DNA from 4 places in the Microbacterium sp. NPDC089320 genome. Region 1 is predicted to be linked to each of the others. Evidence: predicted binding sites of a transcription regulator. Region 1 holds the regulator's gene; each other region holds the start of a gene.
The links. Region 1 encodes LexA, which represses DNA repair genes until DNA is damaged. Its sites were predicted from a motif close to TCGAACANNTGTTCGA; they were not measured.
Positions count from the first base shown of each region.

Region 1 (4,872 bases):
ACCTCGAGCTCGACGGTCGACTCCGACGTGCTGCGCACACGCGTGGCGGTGCGCGGGGTCTGGGCGGGGGTGCTCATGAAGCCGATCCTATCGAGGCGAGGGCGTCGAGGAAGGCCGTGGTCTCAGCCTCGGTGCCGGCGGTGACGCGGAGGTGCCCGGGGATCCCGACGTCGCGGACCAGGACACCCTGCTCGTAGAGCTGCTGCCAGACCTTCTGCGGTTCGGCCACTCCCCCGAACAGCACGAAGTTCGACCAGGATTCGTGGGGGGTGTACCCCAGTGCCTCGAGCGTCGCGGAGATGCGATCCCGCTGCTCGACGATCTCCTCGACCATGCCCAGCATCACAGCGGAGTTCCGCAGTGCAGCGACAGCGGCGGCCTGAGTGAGAGCGCTGAGGTGGTACGGCAGACGGACGAGCCTCAGGGCGTCGATGAAGGCGGGGTCCGCGGCGAGGTAGCCCACGCGCGCTCCCGCGAAGGCGAAGGCCTTGCTCATGGTCCGGGAGACGGCGAGCCGCGGCCGCCCCTCGAGGAGCGTGAGAGCCGAGACCGCCTCGTGCGGCGCGAACTCCTGATATGCCTCGTCGACGACGACGATCCCGTTCGATGCGTCGTACACAGCCTCGACGACATCGAGGCCGAGCGGTGTACCCGTCGGATTGTTCGGCGAGCACAGCAGGATGACATCGGGATCGACGTCCCGCACCTGCGCTGCCGCCTCTTCGGGCGTGATCGTGTAGTCGGGCTGTCTCGTTCCTGCGACCCAGCGCGCGCCGGTGCCTTTCGAGATCAGGGGATACATCGAGTACGTCGGACCGAAGCTGAACGCCGTGCGGCCCGGGCCGCCGAAGGCCTGGAGGATGTGCTGAAGGACCTCGTTCGAGCCGTTGCCGGCCCAGATCTGTGCCGGTTCCAGACCATGGCCCAGGTACTCGGCGAACCCCTCCCGCAGTGTGGTGAACTCGCGGTCCGGATAGCGGTTGACGTCGCGGAGAGCGACCGCGATGTCATCGAGGATGTCACTGGCCACGGCATCCGGGACGGGATGCGTGTTCTCGTTGACGTTGAGTGCGATCGGGAGAGGCGCTTGAGGCGCTCCATAGGGCGTGAGCCCACGGAGGTCGTCGCGCAGAGGGAGGTCGGCGAGTGATGCAGTCACCCTTCCCATGGTAGGCCGCCTTCGCGGCCGGGATGCCCGTGGTGACCGAGTGTGAACACGGTCACCACGGCAGCGACGATTCGGACGGACCCCGTCCCTGTCACTCCGAGTACTGCGCCGGGATCGCCAGCTCCTGCCCGATCTGCAGCTCTCCGCCGCGCAGCAGGTTCAGGCGCGTGATGTCGCCGATCACGTCGCGCGGATCAGCACCGGGGGCGACGCCCTCGGCGATCGACCACAGCGTGTCGCCCGGCATCACCGTCACGGTGGCGAAGGATGCCGTGGCGGCCTGCTCGCCCGAGGCCATCGCGCTGCCGCCGCTGAGCGCGGCGAAGGCGATTCCCGCCGCGAGCGGCACCGCGGCGATCGCGAGCACGACGCGTCGACCGCGTGCCGTCAGCTTGAGCCGCGTCGCCGGGCGGACCGGAAGGACTGCTGCGCTGCTGAAGGTGATGGTGCTCATGTCGTGCTCCTCTGCATCTACCGCTTGAGCGGTGAAGGTGGCGTAGCGTTCGCATCCGCGTCTCGGCCGGGAGCCGTGGATGCGAAGCTACGTTCCGAAGTTATCTTCGAATTCGAACATCTGTCAAGACTTCTTCGAAACACGTGGATGAGAATCACCCGACACGCTCGAACAGATCTTCCACTTCGGCGCGATTCTCGGATACGGTTTCGACAGGAACACCCCACCACGGGCCTCCGACATTCGAACCGAGACGCCGGAATCGCACACCTGAGGAGCACCATGAGCGACATCTCCGCCCCCGACGCCGACGTCCCGCGCACCCGTCGCCGCAAGAGCCTGAGCCCGAAGCAGATGGCGATCCTCGAGGTCATCCAGACATCGATCAGCCGTCACGGCTACCCGCCGAGCATGCGGGAGATCGGCGATGCTGTGGGCCTCAAGTCGCTCTCGAGCGTGACGCATCAGCTGGGCCAGCTCGAACTGAGCGGCTATCTGCGACGCGATCCGGGCAAGACCCGTGCCATGGAGGTTCTCATCGACCTCCCCGGTGCGAGTGGAGAGAACCCCGCTGATGTCGCGACACCTGTCGGCGACGCCGCGCTCGTCCCGCTGGTCGGCCGCATCGCCGCCGGCGTCCCGATCACGGCAGACCAGCAGGTGGAAGAGATCTTCCCGCTTCCCCGCCAGCTCGTCGGCAAGGGCGACCTGTTCATGCTCAAGGTGTCGGGCGAATCCATGATCGATGCGGCGATCTGCGACGGCGACTGGGTCGTCGTGCGCTCGCAGAGCAGCGCCGAGAACGGCGAGATCGTGGCCGCCATGCTCGACGGCGAGGCCACCGTGAAGGTCCTCCGTCGTCGCGACGGCCACACCTGGCTGCTCCCCCGCAACTCCGCGTTCGAGCCGATCCTCGGGGATGAGTCCGTCATCCTCGGCAAGATCGTCGCCGTCCTCCGAACGGTCTGACACCGCTCGCGCTGCCTGCGACACCGGGCGACGCGCCATAGGCTCGAACCATGTCGTCGCCGTTCGGTACCTGGCCCTCCCCGTTCACGCCCGCCCAGGTCGCCGCCTCCTCGCCGCGGATCGACGGAAGCGCGTTCGTGGCCGACGAGATCTGGTGGGGCGAGTCGGTCCCCTCCGAGGGCGGCCGCCTGACCGTGCGCAGTTCGACCGGTGCCGAGATCCTCCCCGCGCCGTGGAGCGCCCGGTCTCGCGTGCACGAATACGGCGGAGGGGCCTGGGCCGCCGCCGCCGACGGCACGCTGTTCTTCGTCGACGCGAAGGATCAGCGCGTGTACCGCATGCAGCGCGGTGGCGCTCCGACACCGCTCACCCCTCCGGGCCCGGCGCACGGCGGCCTGCGTCTTCAGCGAGGCAGGCTGCTCGCAGTGCGCGAGGACCTCTCTCCGACCCCTCACCGACGTGCCATCGTCGAGATCCCGGCGGACGGGTCGGCAGCCGACGACCCGTCGATGCTGAGGACCCTCGTCGAGGGCGCGTCGTTCTACGCGCATCCGACGCTGTCTCCCGATGGATCGCGCGCCGCCTGGGTCGAATGGTCGGGCGGACGGATGCCGTGGCAGCACGCGTCGCTGGTGCTCTCGGACGGAACCGCGCGCACGGAGCTGCCCACCCGCGCCGCCCTGCAGCCCGAGTGGACGAACGACGACGAGATCCTCTATGCCGATGACCCCTCGGGTCGCTGGGCTCTGCACCGACAGCGTGTGAGCGGCTCGCAGGCAGCCGGCCCGGCGGAGCAGATCGCCGACGCCGACGCGGACACGGGGTATGGGCTCTGGGTGCTCGGCAACCGCTGGTTCCGCCCGCTCGCCGACGGGCGGATCGTGGCCGTGCACACGAACGGTCGTGACCGGGTGGTCGTGATCGAGCGCGACGGCAGCGCTCACCGCGTACCCGTCCCCGCTGACGGCCATGTGAGCGTCGACGCCGTCGACTGCTCACGCGTGCTCCTCTCCGGGAACAGCTCGACGACCGAGCCGGGCGTCTGGTGCGTCGACGTCGACTCCGGTCATGTCGAGGTCGTCACGGGGGCGACGCCGGCGGACCCCGCGTGGATGCCGCCCGCGTCCGAAGTCCTGGTCGATGGATCCCACGGCCCCGTCCACGCCTTCGCGTACGCGCCGACCAATCCCTCGACGTCCGCGCCGGCTGCGGATGAGGAGCTCCCGCCGTACATCGTGCTCGTCCACGGGGGCCCGACCGCGCATGTGACCGGGGCGGCATCCGCCGCCATCGCATTCTGGACGAGCCGCGGCATCGGCGTGCTCGACGTCAACTATGGCGGATCGACCGGCTACGGCCGGGCGTATCGTGAACGACTCGACGGCGGGTGGGGGGTGGTCGACGTCGACGACGTGATCGCCGCCGCGCACGGCCTCGCGGATGCCGGACTCGCCGACCCTGCCCGCATCGCGATCAGAGGCGGCTCAGCGGGCGGCTGGACGGTGCTGTCGTCCCTGGTGCGAGGCGGGACGTTCGCCGCCGGGATCAGCAGATACGGGGTGGTCGACCTGCGGATGCTGAACGAGCACTCCCCTGACTTCGAGGCGCACTACATCGAGGGGCTCGTGGGCCCGTTGCCCGAGTCCGAGGCGGTCTACGTCGCCCGCTCACCCCTGACCCATGCTGATCGGATCGACGTGCCGGTGCTGCTGATGCAGGGGTCGGACGACCGCGTCGTCCCACCGTCTCAGTCCGAGGCGATCCGCGATGCGCTGACCGAGAGCGGCGTCGAACACGAGTACGTGCTGTACCCGGGCGAGGGCCACGGCTTCCGCTCGAGCGAGACGATCATCGACGCCCTCGAGAGGGAGCTCGCCTTCCTCGGACGCGTGTTCGGATTCACGCCCGCGCGCTGATCACTCCCCCACGCGGTTGCGCAGGCGCATCGCGCGCTCGGCCTCGCGGGTGTCCTGTCGCTCGCGCAGGGTCTGGCGCTTGTCGAACTCGCGCTTGCCCTTCGCGAGAGCGATCTCGACCTTGGCTCGACCGTCCGAGAAGTACAGCTTCAGCGGGATCAGCGTGTAACCGCCGGCGGACACCGCGTGCTGCAGCTTCGCGATCTCCTCGCGGTGCAGGAGCAGCTTGCGGACGCGCTTCGCCGAATGGTTGGTCCAGTGGCCCTGCGAATACTCCGGAATGTGCACGGAATCGAGAAAGACCTCGTTCCCCTTGACGAACGCGTACCCGTCGCTGAGGTTCGCGCGCCCCTGGCGCAGCGACT
Region 1 is NZ_JBFBGY010000001.1:36,382-41,253, forward strand. It holds gene hisB (imidazoleglycerol-phosphate dehydratase HisB) at 1-77, opposite strand, end outside; gene AB0N61_RS00185 (histidinol-phosphate transaminase) at 74-1,168, opposite strand; gene AB0N61_RS00190 (LysM peptidoglycan-binding domain-containing protein) at 1,260-1,622, opposite strand; gene lexA (transcriptional repressor LexA) at 1,905-2,591, shown strand; gene AB0N61_RS00200 (prolyl oligopeptidase family serine peptidase) at 2,642-4,507, shown strand; gene smpB (SsrA-binding protein SmpB) at 4,508-4,872, opposite strand, start outside.

Region 2 (4,872 bases), 540 kb from region 1:
CTCGACTTCTCCGGCGCTGAACTCGCCGCTCGCGCCGAGGACGCGTTCGGCCATGCGACCGATGCCGGTGCGGCTCGAGGAGAGCTCGCGACGAGGCGTGACGGAGAGCGGGCTGCTCACCGTCATCTTCGCGGCGTCGTCGTCGATGTCGAATCGGATCGCGACTTCGCCCGCGCCCGCGTACTTGAGGACATTGGTGGCGGACTCGCGCATGATGCGGGCAAGGATGATCTCGGCGGCCCGCGGAATGCGTTCGTCGGAGGGGTCGCCCTCGACGGTCACGGTGTGGCCGGCGGACTCGAACTCCTGCGCAGCCTCGTCCACGGAGGCCGCCAGGTCACCGGAGGGCATCCCTTCGGACCGGGGTCCGTCGTCTGCGAGGTCGATCACGAAGCGGAGGTCGGTCATCGCCTTGCGCGCGGCGATGCGGATCGCCTCCTGCGAATCGCTGCTGGTGCGGTCGTCGTCGAGCATCTGCACGTGCAGCGAGACCACCGTGAGGTGGTGCGCGATGCTGTCGTGCAGCTCGCCGGCGATCCAACGTCGTTCGGCGAGTACTGCTTGGCGTTCCTGTTCGGCCTTCTCGGCCAACTGCTCCTCGAGAGTCCGCCCTCGGGCGAAGGCTATGCGAAGAGCGAATCCCACGGCTCCGGCGACGGTCGCGGTGATGAGGTAGATGCCGAGGTTGATCGGCGTGCTTGTCTCTCCGAAGGCAACGAGTGCCGTCGCGAGGAGGAAGACTCCCGCGTAGGAGAGGATGAGCGCATTCCAGCCGAGTCGCATGATCAGCGCCGCAGCGAGGGCGGCGACTGTCAGGACTTCTGTCTGGGTTCCCGTGAGGAACGAGAGCGCGAACACGACGGCGAGTGCGCACGTCGCGATGAGGGGCCACCAGAGATACAGCACGAGCACGGCGGTCGATGCGATGCTCACCCCGGCGACGAACGGGTCCACTCCCGGAGGGAGGAACAGTCCGACGATGCCGAAGACGACGATCGTTCCGACGATCGCGAGAACCGCGATGCGTTCGATCGTGCTGAGCTTCTCTCCCTTCCCGAGCCGTGAAACGACGGAGTCGTCGGAGCGGGGAGGACTAAAAGCCATGCTTCAGTATCTCCTAATAGCCAGGTAGATTAGCGAGTGAAGCCAAAGAACTGGTTGAATGCCTGCCAGAAAGTCATAGTGATTCACCTCCGTGATTGAACTTTTGTGAAGTAATAAGTTCATCTTCTCGGTGATCTGCGCGCCGCACATCTGTCTCTCGTCTAGACATCGCTAGCCAAAGGTCTAATACCTCGCGGCGCAGGTCCACCCCGGTTAGGCTTCCTCCATGTCCCAAATCCGCGTCGTGATCGTCGATGACGATCCCCTGGTGCGCTCAGCGCTCTCTCACTTCGTCTCACGCGACCCGGAGATCACGGTGATCGCCGAGGCAGAGTCCGGGCTCGAGGGCATCGAGGTCGTCGAACGCGAACGTCCTGACGTGGTGATGATGGACGTTCAGATGCCTGAGATGAACGGCATCGAGGCGACGGCGGTGATCAGCGAACGCTGGCCTGAGATCAAGATCCTCGCGGTCACCACGCTCGACGGCAGCGACACCGTGCTTCCGATGCTCAGCGCCGGCGCGTCGGGGTATCTGTTGAAGGACTCCAGCGCGGCGAGCATCCTCGAGGGCGTGCGGGAGGTGTACAGCGGGGCGAGTTCGCTGTCGCCTCGGATCGCCTCACTGCTGATCAAGCATGTGCGGGACACCGAACCGGTCGGCGGCGACGACACTCTCGAGGCGCTCACGGATCGCGAGCAGGAGGTGCTGCAGCGACTCGCTCAGGGGATGTCGAACGCGGAGATCGCGCGCACACTCATCGTGTCGGAGGGGACCGTGAAGGCGCACCTCGGACGCATCATGTCGAAGTGGCACGTGCGCGACCGCGTGCAGATCCTGGTCACAGCAGCGCACGCCGGCCTCGTCGACTTCCGCTGAGGAGTCGACTTCCTCAGGAAGAGAGTGCGCGGCAATGAGCGCGAGGTGACCAGCTGCCAGCTGTGACGACGCAGTGACGAGCGCATGCCGGTGACAGCCCCGTGGCCACGAAGCCGGGGTCGCGAAGATCGGCCGCGCGTCACTCCGTTCGGACGAGGCGTCGCTGCCTGCCCAGCGCGGGGAGGCTGAGTCGTGGTGTGCGCCAGCGTTGGGCGGGGTCCCACCAGTTCGGTCCGCGGACTTCGGGTAGCCCCTCGTTCATGCGGATCTCCCACCCGGAGGTGCCGAGGGAGCGGTGGTGCCACCAGCACAACGGAACACCGTTGTCGGTCGTCGTTGGACCACCCCGCGCATGCTCGGTGACATGGTGGATCTCACACCAGGACGCGGGAACGTGGCATCCGGGGATGAGGCATTCCTTGTCGCGGGCGATGATCGCCCGGCGCTGGTACACGGTGAACACCCGGTCGGTGGTACTGATCCCGATAATGCGCCCCTCATCCATCAGCACCCGCTGGATCACCCCGGCGCACGCAGTCTGCGCGGCGACCGAGACCGGCACGTGCGCACCAGAGCCGGGAATGGTCGCCCACCCACCGTTACCCGCGCTCGCACCGACAGCAGCACCGAATGCAGAACCGCCCGCGTTCGTGCCGACGGCAACACCGACAGCAGAATCGCCCGCGCCCGCACCGACGGCAACACCGACAGCAGAGCCGCCCGTGTGATGGGCGAGGTCTTTCGCGTCGACGGTCACGACGAGGACCGGGGAGGCACCACCGAGCGTGGGCATGTCCTTGTGGCGGGCGGCGATCGCGAGAGCGGCGGCGAGAGCGTCGTGGCGTTTCTGCGCCGCGGTGCGGTCATCGAGCACGCACCGCGGATCCGAGTTGAACGGATCCGCGTCCTCTGGATCGTCGACCCCATCGGCCGCCGGATCGGCATCGGCATCGGCATCGGCATGCGAGACGTCGGCATCCGGAGAATCGGCGTCTGCGCCTGCACCTGCACCTGCACCTGCACCTGCGTCACCAGCACCGGCCCCGTCGCTCGGGGTGAAGTGCACGCCGGGCAGGGGTGGCCCGTCGCCTTTGGGGTTGAGGAGTGCGTCGATGATGAGCTGCAACTGCGCGGCAGCCTCCGGCGTCAGATACCCACGGATCGCATGCACCCCGTCCCGGAGCCGACCGATCGTGATGCCACGCTTACGCCGCGCCTCCTCGTCCTTCGGTTCTTCCCCATCCGGGTCGAGCATCGACGCGAGATCCTCCCCGAGCGCCTTCAGGTCCTGCGTCGTCGGTGACGGCCCCGGCGCCTCCGCGCCCGCACCCGCATCCGCGCCCGCATCCGGGTCCGTGTCGTCCGTGTCGAGGCCGTGCCCGCGTGCGAACCCCGCCAAGGCCACATCGGCCGCCAACCGTTGATCCACCCTCAACCGGTCCCACACCCGCTCGATCGGACCCGTCGCCGCCAGAAACCCCGCCACACCGATCACCCCGTCCAGCAACGCCAGACGCATCTCCGACCACCGCGCCGGCATCCGCTCCCCCGCCAGACTCACCGGCCTGCGCACCAGATCCACCACCCGGTCCACCCGGACCGCACCCCGCACATCCACCCCGACCGTCCGCCGCACCAGCTCGTTCATGCCCCGACACCCCGCCGAATGCGGAAAGTCACCCGGATCCCCGGTCGCGATCGTCTCCACGATCACCGCCTCCGCCCGCCGAAAGGCCGCCCCCGCCCCCTGCAGCACCGTGATCCGATCCGCGTCGCTCAACCCCGCCAAAGCATCATCGGACAGCACAGTATCGAGGTCGGCGATGACCCGATCCAAAAGCTCCGCCGTGCTGTTCATACCCCACAGTCAACCCGACACCACCGACATTCGACCCCCAAACCAGGCCGATTTACCCCAGATCAGACCACGTATTCCAATCTCCCGGAATGCCGCGTGAACGGCACCACGCAAAGACGGGGACCGTGCGAATCGGACCGCGCAAAACCGGCACCCCACGGAACCGGCACCCCACGGAACCGGCACCGCGCAAAACCGGAGACTGCGCGAGCGGCACCCCGCAAAACCGGCACCCCGCGAAACCGGCACCGCACAAAGCGGGCACCGCGCGCAACGGGCAGCGCCACCCCCGTGGTCAGCGCCGGAACGGTCCGGCTCTCATGAAGACGTCGATCGCGTCCTCACTCTCGAGCACGAAGCCGTGCCTCTCATACAGCCGTCGTGCCGGACTGCCCTGCAGCACATTGAGGCGGAACGGTCGGTCGGGGCCCGCCTGTCGCTGGGCCAGGACGTCCGCCAGCACCGCGGATCCGAGGCCGCGGCCCTGCTGAGCGGGATCGAGGTAGAAGTGCTCGATCCACGCCCCGTCGATCTCGGGCCTCACCGCGATGAGACCGACGTCGTCTCCGGCGACGACGATCACCCGCGTGTTCTGCGGGACGAACCCGTTGAGGAACCGCTGTCGCACATGCACCGGGTCGAAGCGTCCGAGTCGCTCCAGATCGGGTCGCATGACGATCGCTCGGAGCTCCGACATCCACGACGCATCCGACGGCGTGCTCTCTCGCAGACTCCACCCGACGGACACAGCATCCATACAATCACGCTCGCGACCCATCCTCAGGGACAGCGACAGCAGGACAGCGACAGCGACAGCGATAGCGACAGCGACAGCGACAGCGACAGCAGCATGACCGCGGCACCACGACAGCGGCACCACGACAGCGGCACCAGGACAGCGGCTACAGCGCGAGCAGCACGATCCCGCCGGCGACCACCGCGGACGCGGCCAGACGCCACCCGGGCCGGCTCTCTCTCAGAGCGAAGACCCCGAACAGGCTGACCAGGACGACACTGACCTCGCGCAGCG
Region 2 is NZ_JBFBGY010000001.1:571,564-576,435, forward strand. It holds gene AB0N61_RS02860 (histidine kinase) at 1-1,104, opposite strand, end outside; gene AB0N61_RS02865 (response regulator transcription factor) at 1,331-1,984, shown strand; gene AB0N61_RS02870 (DUF222 domain-containing protein) at 2,124-3,842, opposite strand; gene AB0N61_RS02875 (GNAT family N-acetyltransferase) at 4,138-4,599, opposite strand; gene AB0N61_RS02880 (EamA family transporter) at 4,745-4,872, opposite strand, start outside.
Region 2: the regulator LexA is predicted to act here: its motif matches at 3,906-3,921, upstream of AB0N61_RS02870 (DUF222 domain-containing protein).

Region 3 (4,872 bases), on a different contig from region 1:
GCACCACCATCCTCAGCGACTTCGGGTACTCGGCCCGGTCAGGATTCCCCGCGTGATGATCTCGGGGCGACGGATCTGCGCGCGAGCGCGGCAAGAGCGCGTGAGCGCGTGGAGTGCGCGTGAGCGCGTGGCGTGCGCGTGAGCGCGTGGCGTGCGCGTGAGCGCGTGGAGTGCGCGTGAGCGCGTGGAGTGCGCGTGAGCGCAGGGAGTGCGCGTGAGCGCAGCGAGAGCAGGAGCAGACATGGGAATTGCAGTCGGATCGACGGTCTCGGGGCGCGTCATCGTGATCACCGGCGGAGGGACCGGCATCGGCGCCGCGATCGCCGAACGGTATGCCGCTGAAGGGGCGCACGTCGTGGTCGTCGGACGCCGGCCCGAGCCGCTGCGCGCGGTGGCCGACGCAGTCGGCGCTCACCCGATCATCGCGGATGCCGCTGACACCGCATCCGCTCAGGCCGCGGTGGCGGAGGTTCTCGCCACATTCGGTCGCCTCGATGTGCTCGTCGCGAATGCCGGCGGACACGGTTTCTCGCCGGTCGCCGACACCGACGACGAGAGCTGGGAAGCGGCGATCCGAGCGAACCTCACCACGGCGTTCGTCATGGCGAGGGAGGCGTTGCCGGCTCTGATCGAGGCGAAGGGACAGATCGTGGTCGTGTCGTCTCTGGCTGGTCTGTTCGCGGGACCTTCCGTGGCCGGCTACACGGTGGGCAAGCACGCGCTGATCGGCCTGACACGGACTCTCGCGCGCGACTACGGACGCAAGGGCGTGCGGGTCAATGCGGTGTGCCCCGGCTGGGTGCAGACGCCGATGGCCGATGACGAGATGGACGAGTTCGCCACTCATGCCGGGCTGGGCTCTCGGGAAGAGGCGTATGCGACCGTCACGGCGGACGTGCCGTTGCAACGCCCGGCGCGGCCGGCGGAGATCGCCTCTGTCGTGCGGTTCCTCGGATCGGGGGAGTCGTCGTATGTGACGGGTGCCGTGATCGTGGCGGACGGCGGCTCGCACGTCGTGGATGTGCCGACCATCGCATTCGACCGGGCGGGGATGTAGCGGCTGTTCTTCCGTTTCAAGAGTTCCGCGGTTCTTTGCTCCGTCGCCCCGTCGCCCCGTCGCCCCGCCGCTCCGCAGTTCCGCAGTTCGGCGGTTCCGCGGTTCCGCAGTTCCGCAGTTCGGCAGTTCCGTCGCTCTTTCGCCTCCCCGTTTCGCAGCTCCGTCGCTCGGCCGCCCCGCAGTTCGGCAGTTCCGTCGCTCTGAGCTCCGTCGCCTCGCCGTTCCGCAGTTCCGCAGTTCGGCCGTTCCGTCGCTTTGTCGCCTCGCCGTTTCGCAGCTCCGTCGCTCCACAGCTCCACAGCTCCGCAGCTCCGCAGGTCGGTCGCTCCGTCGTCGCTCCGCAGCTCCATCGCCTCGCCGCCTCGCCGCCTCGTCGCCTCGCCGCCTCGCCGCCTTGTCGCCTCGTCGACTCCTGAGATGCCTCCCTCGCCGCGGCATTCTGGGAGATTGGAATACGTGGTCTGATCTGGGGTAAATCGGGCTGGTTTCGGGGGTCGAATGTCGGTGGTGCCGGGTTGACTGTGGGGTATGAACAGCACTGCGGAGCGTTTGGATCGGGTCATCGCCGACCTCGATGCGGTGCTGTCCGATGATGCTTTGGCCGGGTTGAGCGACGCGGACCGGATCATGGTGCTGCAGGGCGCGGGGGCGGCGTTTCGGCGGGCGGAGGCGGTGATCGTGGAGACGATCGCGACCGGGGATCCCGGTGACTTTCCGCACTCGGCGGGGTGTCGGGGCATGAACGAGCTGGTGCGGCGGACGGTCGGGGTGGATGTGCGGGGTGCGTTCCGGGTGGACCGGGTGGTGGATCTGGTGCGCAGGCCGGTGAGTCTGGCGGGGGAGCGGATGCCGGCACGGTGGTCGGAGATGCGTCTGGCGTTGCTGGACGGGGTGATCGGTGTGGCGGGGTTTCTGGCGGCGACGGGTCCGATCGAGCGGGTGTGGGACCGGTTGGGGGTGGATCAGCGGTTGGCGGCCGATGTCGCCTTGGCGGGGTTCGCGCGCGGGCACGGCCTCGACACGGACGACCCGGACCCGGATGCGGGCGCGGATGCGGATGCGGGGCCGTCGCCGACGACGCAGGACCTGAAGGCGCTCGGGGAAGATCTCGCGTCGATGCTCGACCCCGATGGGGAAGAACCCAAGGACGAGGAGGCGCGGCGTAAGCGTGGCATCACGATCGGTCGGCTCCGGGACGGGGTGCATGCGATCCGTGGGTATCTGACCCCGGAGGCTGCCGCGCAGTTGCAGCTCATCATCGACGCACTCCTCAACCCCAAAGGCGACGGCCCGCCCCTGCCCGGGGTGCACTTCACCCCGACCGATGCAGGCGAGGACGCCGGCGACGGCGCCGATGCAGCCGCCTCCGAGGACGGAAGTCCAGACGCGGATCCGTTCAACTCCGATCCGCGGTGCGTGCTCGATGACCGCACCGCGGCGCAGAAACGCCACGACGCTCTCGCCGCCGCTCTCGCGATCGCCGCCCGCCACAAGGACATGCCCACGCTCGGTGGCGCATCACCGGTGCTCGTCGTGACCGTCGACGCGAAAGACCTCGCCCATCACGCGGGCGGCTCTGCGTTCGGCACGAACGCGGGCGGTGCTGCGGTCGGTGCGAGCGCGGGCGGTGCTGATTTCGGTGCGAGCGCGGGCGGTTCTGCGTTCGGTGCTGCTGTCGGTGCGGGCGCGGGCAACGGCGGGTGGGCGGGTAACGGTGGGTGGGCGACGATCCCCGGATCCGGCGCGCACGTGCCGGTCTCGGTCGCTGCGCAGACTGCGTGCGCGGGAGTGATCCAGCGGGTGCTGATGGATGAGGGGCGCATCATCGGGATCAGCACCACCGACCGGGTGTTCACCGTGCACCAGCGGCGCGCGATCATCGCCCGCGACAAGGAATGCCTCATACCCGGATGCCACGTTCCCGCAGCCTGGTGCGAGATCCACCATGTGACCGAGCATGTGCGGGGTGGGCCGACGCATACCGACAACGGTGTTCCGTTGTGCTGGTGGCATCACCGCTCCCTCGGCACCTCCGGGTGGGAGATCCGCATGAACGCGGGGCTACCCGAAGTCCGCGGGCCGAGCTGGTGGGACCCCGCCCAACGCTGGCGCACACCACGACTCAGCCTCCCCGCGCTGGGCAGGCAGAGACGACTAGTTCGCCCGGGATGACACGGGTCGGACCGTCCGGCTGGTCGCAATCGTTCTCGCGAGCCTTCAGAGCACGAAGGGCGCTAACCGGCGAGCCACCGAAGGTCCGGCATCATCGAAGCAAGGAATCGCCGGACAGCGGCGGTGCAGAAGCAAGGCACCGCCCGAGCACCGGCTCACCGGCTCACCGGCTCACCGGCTCACCGGCTCACCGGATCACCGGGTCACAGGCACCGCCGCGTCACCGGATGACGAGCTCGAACCCGGCGTCACCCGGTACGACCGTGATCTGAGTCAGGTCGTCGACGTGGAAGGTCGGCTCATGGGCGATGGCGTGCGGACCCACTCCGATCACGCGCATCCCCGCAGAGTGCGCTGCCTGGATGCCGGCCCCCGAGTCCTCGAACACCACACAGTCGGCAGGGTCCACGCCGAGCAGCTGCGCGCCCAACAGGAACCCCTCGGGATCGGGCTTCGACGCCGAAACGCTCTCAGCAGTCACTGTCAACGCAGGCACGGTCAAACCCGCCTGTGCCATGCGCGCGTTCATCAGCGTGACGTCAGCGGAGGTCACGATCGCATGCGGGTAGGGGAGGAGGGATGCGAGCAGCGCATCCGCGCCTTCGATCGGGATGACACCCTCGACGTCCTCGCTCTCGTTCGCGAGCATCACGGCGTTCTCGCGGATGTTGATCTCGTGGTCGCGCTCCGGCAGCATGATCGCCATGCTCTGATGCCCCTGCCGACCGTGCACGACGCTCAAGACGGCTTCGGGGGCGATGCCGTGGGGCTCGGCCCAGGCCAGCCACAGCCGCTCCACGACGGCTGTCGAGTCGACGAGAGTGCCGTCCATGTCGAGCAGGGCGGCGCGGGCGGTGATCGTCTCGGTCATCCCCTCAGGCTACTGCGGCAGCATCCATCACCCGCCGAGGTATGCACGGTGCAGCAGCTGCGAGTCCTCCTTCAACGCCTCAGCGGTGCCCTGGAACGAGACGCGGCCTCCGGCGACCACCACGGCCTCGCGCGCCAGTCCGAGAGCGAGCTGCGTGAACTGCTCCACGAGCAGCACCCCGACGCCGGACTCGGCGATCGACTGCACGATCGGCATCAGGCGCATGAACACCACCGGCGCGAGTCCGAGCGACATCTCGTCGATCAGCAGGATGCGCGGCTTCGCGGCGAAGGCACGAGCCAGCACGACCATCTGCTGCTCGCCACCCGACAGCAGCGCTGTGGGCGAGTCGATGCGCTTCTCGAGCTCGGGGAACTGCGCCAGTGCGGCATCCTGCTCCGCCGGCGTCCGCGCGGTCAGCGAGATGTTCTCGCGCACGGTGAGCGACGGGAACACGGCTCGCCCCTGCTCGATGTGCACGATGCCTCGACGTGCCCTCGACACCCGGGACAGCTTGTCGAGCGGCTCGCCGTCGAGCAGCAGCGATCCCGCAGAGTGCGGGGTCACTCCCGACACCGATTCGATCAGGCTCGTCTTGCCCGCACCGTTCGGGCCGACGAGCGCGAGCACCTCGCCACCGCGCACCGTCAGCGACACATCCGAGATCACGGGGCCCGCGCCCCGGCTGACCGTCACCCCGTCCAGCACCAGTTCGCTCACTTCAACAGCTCCGTCTCTCCCATGTACGCCTTCACGACCTCCGGGTTCGCGA
Region 3 is NZ_JBFBGY010000003.1:170,969-175,840, reverse strand. It holds gene AB0N61_RS09425 (SDR family oxidoreductase) at 1-56, shown strand, start outside; gene AB0N61_RS09420 (SDR family oxidoreductase) at 242-1,057, shown strand; gene AB0N61_RS09415 (DUF222 domain-containing protein) at 1,586-3,229, shown strand; gene AB0N61_RS09410 (HAD-IA family hydrolase) at 3,450-4,100, opposite strand; gene AB0N61_RS09405 (ATP-binding cassette domain-containing protein) at 4,128-4,820, opposite strand; gene AB0N61_RS09400 (ATP-binding cassette domain-containing protein) at 4,817-4,872, opposite strand, start outside.
Region 3: the regulator LexA is predicted to act here: its motif matches at 1,506-1,521, upstream of AB0N61_RS09415 (DUF222 domain-containing protein).

Region 4 (4,872 bases), on a different contig from region 1:
CTGCTTGGGCTCGTCGACCCGACGGTCGATCGCGACGGACGCGATGTCGGCCCAGTCGATCGGCACGTCGAGCTCGAGTCCGCTGCGCACCCGCACGCCGTCGGGCCCCACGGCGTGCGGACGCATGAGCATCGCGCACAGCAGCCCGATCATCCACGTGACGCCCCAGATCCCCAGCACCAGCAGGGTGATGCGCACGACGGGCCACTGATGCACGATCAGGTCGAGGATCGGGATCTCGACAGCCGAGAGGCCGATGAAGATGAACAGCACAGTGAGCACGGGGCGGTGATAGCCGATGCCCGTGCCGCCTTTCGGGACGGCGGGGCGGCGAGCGATCGCACGCGCGATGCTCGAGTAGACGCGAAGCTCGGCGACCCATGCACGACGGAGGCCGTTGAGGATGCGCGCGATCGGGGTCGGGCTCGGAGCGGTCGTCTGCACCTGGCCGGTCATGGTGTGCCCTCTATCGTCGGGAGGGTGCCCGTGCTCGCTGCGGCGACGAGGTGCTCGAGGTGCGTGGCCACAGCGGAGAGGCCGCGTTCGACGGCCGCACGGTCGGCAGGGTCGATAGCCGACAGCAGGGTCTGGTTGAGCTGGGAGTGTTCCTCCTGCATCCGGGCCATCGTTTTGGTCGCGGCGCCCGTCAACTCGACCAGTACTGCGCGTCGATCGGTGGGGTGAGGAGCGCGGCGGACGTGTCCCGACTTCTCGAGCGCGTCGACGAGTCCGGTGATGTTGCGGGGGCTGACCTCGCAGAGCTGAGCGAGAGTCTGCTGGGTCGACGGACCCGCGTGCTGCAGGACCCACAGCAGGTGCACGCGGGCAGTCGTGAGTCCGGTGCCGTCGAAGGCGCGTGCCATGTCCCTCTGAAAGAGGTCGGCGATCTGCAGCAGGCGGTCGACGAAGAGCGGCTCCATGATTGTGATGCTACTACATAGTTACCTTTATTCACTAGTTTGCAACGGGGGCTGGGTGGTTTGACTCGCATCCCTTCTTCTCTTCCTCTCCCTTCTTCTCTTCCTCTCCCTTTCTTCTCTTCTTCTCCCTTCTTCTCCCTTCTTCTCTTCCTCTCCCTTCGCGCGGCATTCCGGGAGATTGGAATACGTGGTCTGATCTGGGGTAAAACGGCCTGGTTTCGGGGGTCGAATGTCGGTGGTGCCGGGTTGACTGTGGGGTATGAACAGCACTGCGGAGCGTTTGGATCGGGTCATCGCCGACCTTGATGCGGTGCTGTCCGATGATGCTTTGGCGGGGTTGAGCGACGCGGACCGGGTCGCGGTGCTGCAGGGCGCGGGGGCGGCGTTTCGGCGGGCGGAGGCGGTGATCGTGGAGACGATCGCGACCGGGGATCCCGGTGACTTTCCGCATTCGGCGGGGTGTCGGGGTGTGAACGAGCTGGTGCAGCGGACGGTCGGGGTGGACGTGCGGGGTGCGTCCCGGGTGGACCGGGTGGTGGATCTGGTGCGCAGGCCGGTGAGTCTGGCGGGGGAGCGGATGCCGGCACGGTGGTCGGAGATGCGTCTGGCGTTGCTGGGCGGGGTGATCGGTGTGGCGGGGTTTCTGGCGGCGACGGGTCCGATCGAGCGGGTGTGGGATCGGTTGAGGGTGGATCAGCGGTTGGCGGCCGATGTGGCCTTGGCGGGGTTCGCACGCGGGCACGGCCTCGACACGGACGACGCGGACCCGGATGCGGGCGCGGATGCGGATGCGGATGCGAGCGCGGATGCGGGTGCGGATGCGGGGCCGTCGCCGACGACGCAGGACCTGAAGGCGCTCGGGGAAGATCTCGCGTCGATGCTCGACCCGGATGGGGAAGAACCCAAGGATGAGGAGGCGCGCCGTAAGCGTGGCATCACGATCGGTCGGCTTCGGGACGGGGTGCATGCGATCCGTGGGTATCTGACGCCGGAGGCTGCCGCGCAGTTGCAGCTCATCATCGACGCGCTCCTCAACCCCAAAGGCGACGGGCCACCCCTGCCCGGCGTGCACTTCACCCCGAGCGACGGGGCCGGTGCAGACGCCTCCGAGGACGGAAATCCAGACGCGGATCCGTTCAACTCCGATCCGCGGTGCGTGCTCGATGACCGCACCGCGGCGCAGAAACGCCACGACGCTCTCGCCGCGGCTCTCGCGATCGCCGCCCGCCACAAGGACATGCCCACATTGGGTGGTGCCTCCCCGGTTCTCGTCGTCACGGTCGACGCGAAAGACCTCGCCCACCACGCGGCCGGCTCTGCTGTCGGTGCGACCGCGGACGGTGCTGCTGTCGGTGGTGCCGTCGGCACGACCGCGGACGGTTCTGCGTTCGGTGCTGCTGCCGGGTTGAGCGCTGGCAGCGCTTCGGGGTTGAGCGCGGGCAACGGTGGGTGGGCGACCATTCCCGGGTCCGGTGCGCACGTGCCGGTCTCGGTCGCCGCGCAGACCGCATGCGCCGGGGTGATCCAGCGGGTGCTGATGGATGAGGGGCGCATCATCGGGATCAGCACCACCGACCGGGTGTTCACCGTGCACCAGCGGCGGGCGATCATCGCCCGCGACAAGGAATGCCTCATCCCCGGATGCCACGTTCCCGCAGCCTGGTGCGAGATCCACCACGTCACCGAGCACGCGCGGGGCGGGCCGACGACGACCGACAACGGTGTTCCGTTGTGCTGGTGGCACCACCGCTCCCTCGGCACCTCCGGGTGGGAGATCCGTATGAATGAGGGGCTGCCCGAGGTCCGCGGGCCGAGCTGGTGGGACCCCGCCCACCGGTGGCGCACACCACGACTCAGCCTCCCCGCACCGACCGCAGTTCGGCGCGCTCCGATACGGATCTGAGGCGGCATCGCCGGGGCAGGAGTACAACGGACACATGAGTACAGACGTCACAGGAATCGGCGGCATCTTCGTTCGCAGCAGAGACCCCGAGGCGCGGTCGGCCTGGTACCGCGAGCACCTCGGGATCGGTGCCGGCCATGACGGTCTGTGGAATCAGCAGGCAGGCATGACGGTCTTCGCGCCGTTCGCCGCGGACAGCGACTACTTCGCAGCCGACCAGCAGTTCATGCTCAACCTGCGAGTCGCTGACATCGAAACGCTCGCCGCCCGGCTCGAAGCCTCAGGCATCCCGGTCGAGCGGCGCGACGAGTGGAACACCGCGGAATACGGGACGTTCGCGCGCATCCACGATCCGGAAGGGCTCGCGATCGAACTGTGGCAGCCACCGAAGCAGTAGCAACAGCCGCAGCAGAGTTCAAAGTTCAGAGTTCAACGTTCAACGATCAGGCGGGCGCAGGCTCGCAGACGATGGTGCTCCCGGTCGGTCACGCCGGGTCGAGCCGCAGGACCTCAGGTGACTCGCCGCCCGTGACCTCGTCGGCGATACGGATGCTGCGAGCAAGGTCATCGAGCGCTCCGTCGAGGGTGCCGAAGCGTTCGCGGTCGCTGCACACCGCGGTCAGCGTCACGAGGTGGGTGCCGGTGTCCCACGTGTATGTGACGAAAGGCGGAGACGCCGGGGCCGCGGGCATCGCCACGACGAGCTTCTCGCCCGCGCCGAGCCATCGGCTCGAGAACGACTGGGTGTCGTCATAGTCCATCGGCATCGAAGCGCGGGCGATCCGCACCTCGGCGGTCAGCGCCTGTGCGGTCGCCATCGCGACCACCAGCTCCGGGTCGGCCTTCCAGGTCCAGACGAGCACGCGCCCGTCCGCGCGGCGCATCAGCGCCGGTGCGGCTTGGCTCATCGCCCACGCGCCGAAGCGCGAACCCGGGCGCTGCGTGGCGCCGATCGCCGAGTTCACCTGCCCCAGCAGCATCCGGATCGCCGCCTTGCGGTGCCGTCGCCCCCTCCATCCGAGCGAATCCGTGACAGGGATCCACAGTTGCGGGTCGGCATCGGCAGTCAGTCGCATGCCTCCACGCTAGGGGGTGAGGCTGAGGGATGCCGGTATGCCTCGGCGGCTCGAACAGGCCCCTCGGGTAGAGTGGCGAGCGCCCGATCGGGCTCCCCTGGCCGCCGTACCGTAAGGCAGAATGTCCTCCTCTACCTCCGATCCGACGAGTGCTTCCGACGTCGCTCCCCAGGCGGGAGCCCGTCCACTGCGCATCCTGATCGGATGCGACACCTTCGCGCCCGACATCAACGGTGCCGCGCGCTTCGCCGAGCGCCTCGCGGCAGGTCTCGTGCAGCGCGGCCACGACGTGCATGTCGTCGCGCCGAACGTGGCCTACCGCCGCACGCCTGCGCGCACGGAGGTGATCGAGGGCGAGCCGATGACTCTTCACCGCCTGCCGTCGGTGCGCTGGGCTCCGCACGACTGGCTGCGCTTCGTGTGGCCGTGGCGCGTGAAGCACTACGCCCGCAAGATCCTCGACGACGTGCAGCCCGACGTCGTGCACATCCAGTCCCACATCGTGATCGGTCGAGGTCTCTCGCGCATCGCGCACGAGCGGGGAATACCGGTGATCGCGACGAACCACGTGATGGCCGAGAACATCCTCGATCACACCACCATGCCGAAGTTCGTCGATGATCTCGTGCTGCGGTGGGCGTGGGGCGACGCGAAGCGCACCTTCGCCCTCACGCGCTCGATCACCACGCCGACGCGTCGAGCGGCCGACTTCCTCGAGCGCACCGTCGCCGTCGAGAACGTCATTCCCGTCAGCTGCGGCATCGACCGCACGCAGTACACCCCGGTCGTCGCACCCCGTGACGCGAACCGCATCATCTTCGTCGGCCGACTGACCGCTGAGAAGCAGGTCGAGGTCATCCTGCAGGCGATGACGAAACTCGACCCCGCTCTGCAGACCACCTTCGACATCGTCGGCGGCGGAGACCAGCGCAAGCAGCTCGAGCATCTCGCCCACCAGCTCGGGCTCGCAGAC
Region 4 is NZ_JBFBGY010000004.1:383,030-387,901, forward strand. It holds gene AB0N61_RS13675 (hypothetical protein) at 1-456, opposite strand, end outside; gene AB0N61_RS13680 (MarR family transcriptional regulator) at 453-920, opposite strand; gene AB0N61_RS13685 (DUF222 domain-containing protein) at 1,180-2,823, shown strand; gene AB0N61_RS13690 (VOC family protein) at 2,858-3,220, shown strand; gene AB0N61_RS13695 (hypothetical protein) at 3,309-3,899, opposite strand; gene AB0N61_RS13700 (glycosyltransferase) at 4,021-4,872, shown strand, end outside.
Region 4: the regulator LexA is predicted to act here: its motif matches at 1,100-1,115, upstream of AB0N61_RS13685 (DUF222 domain-containing protein).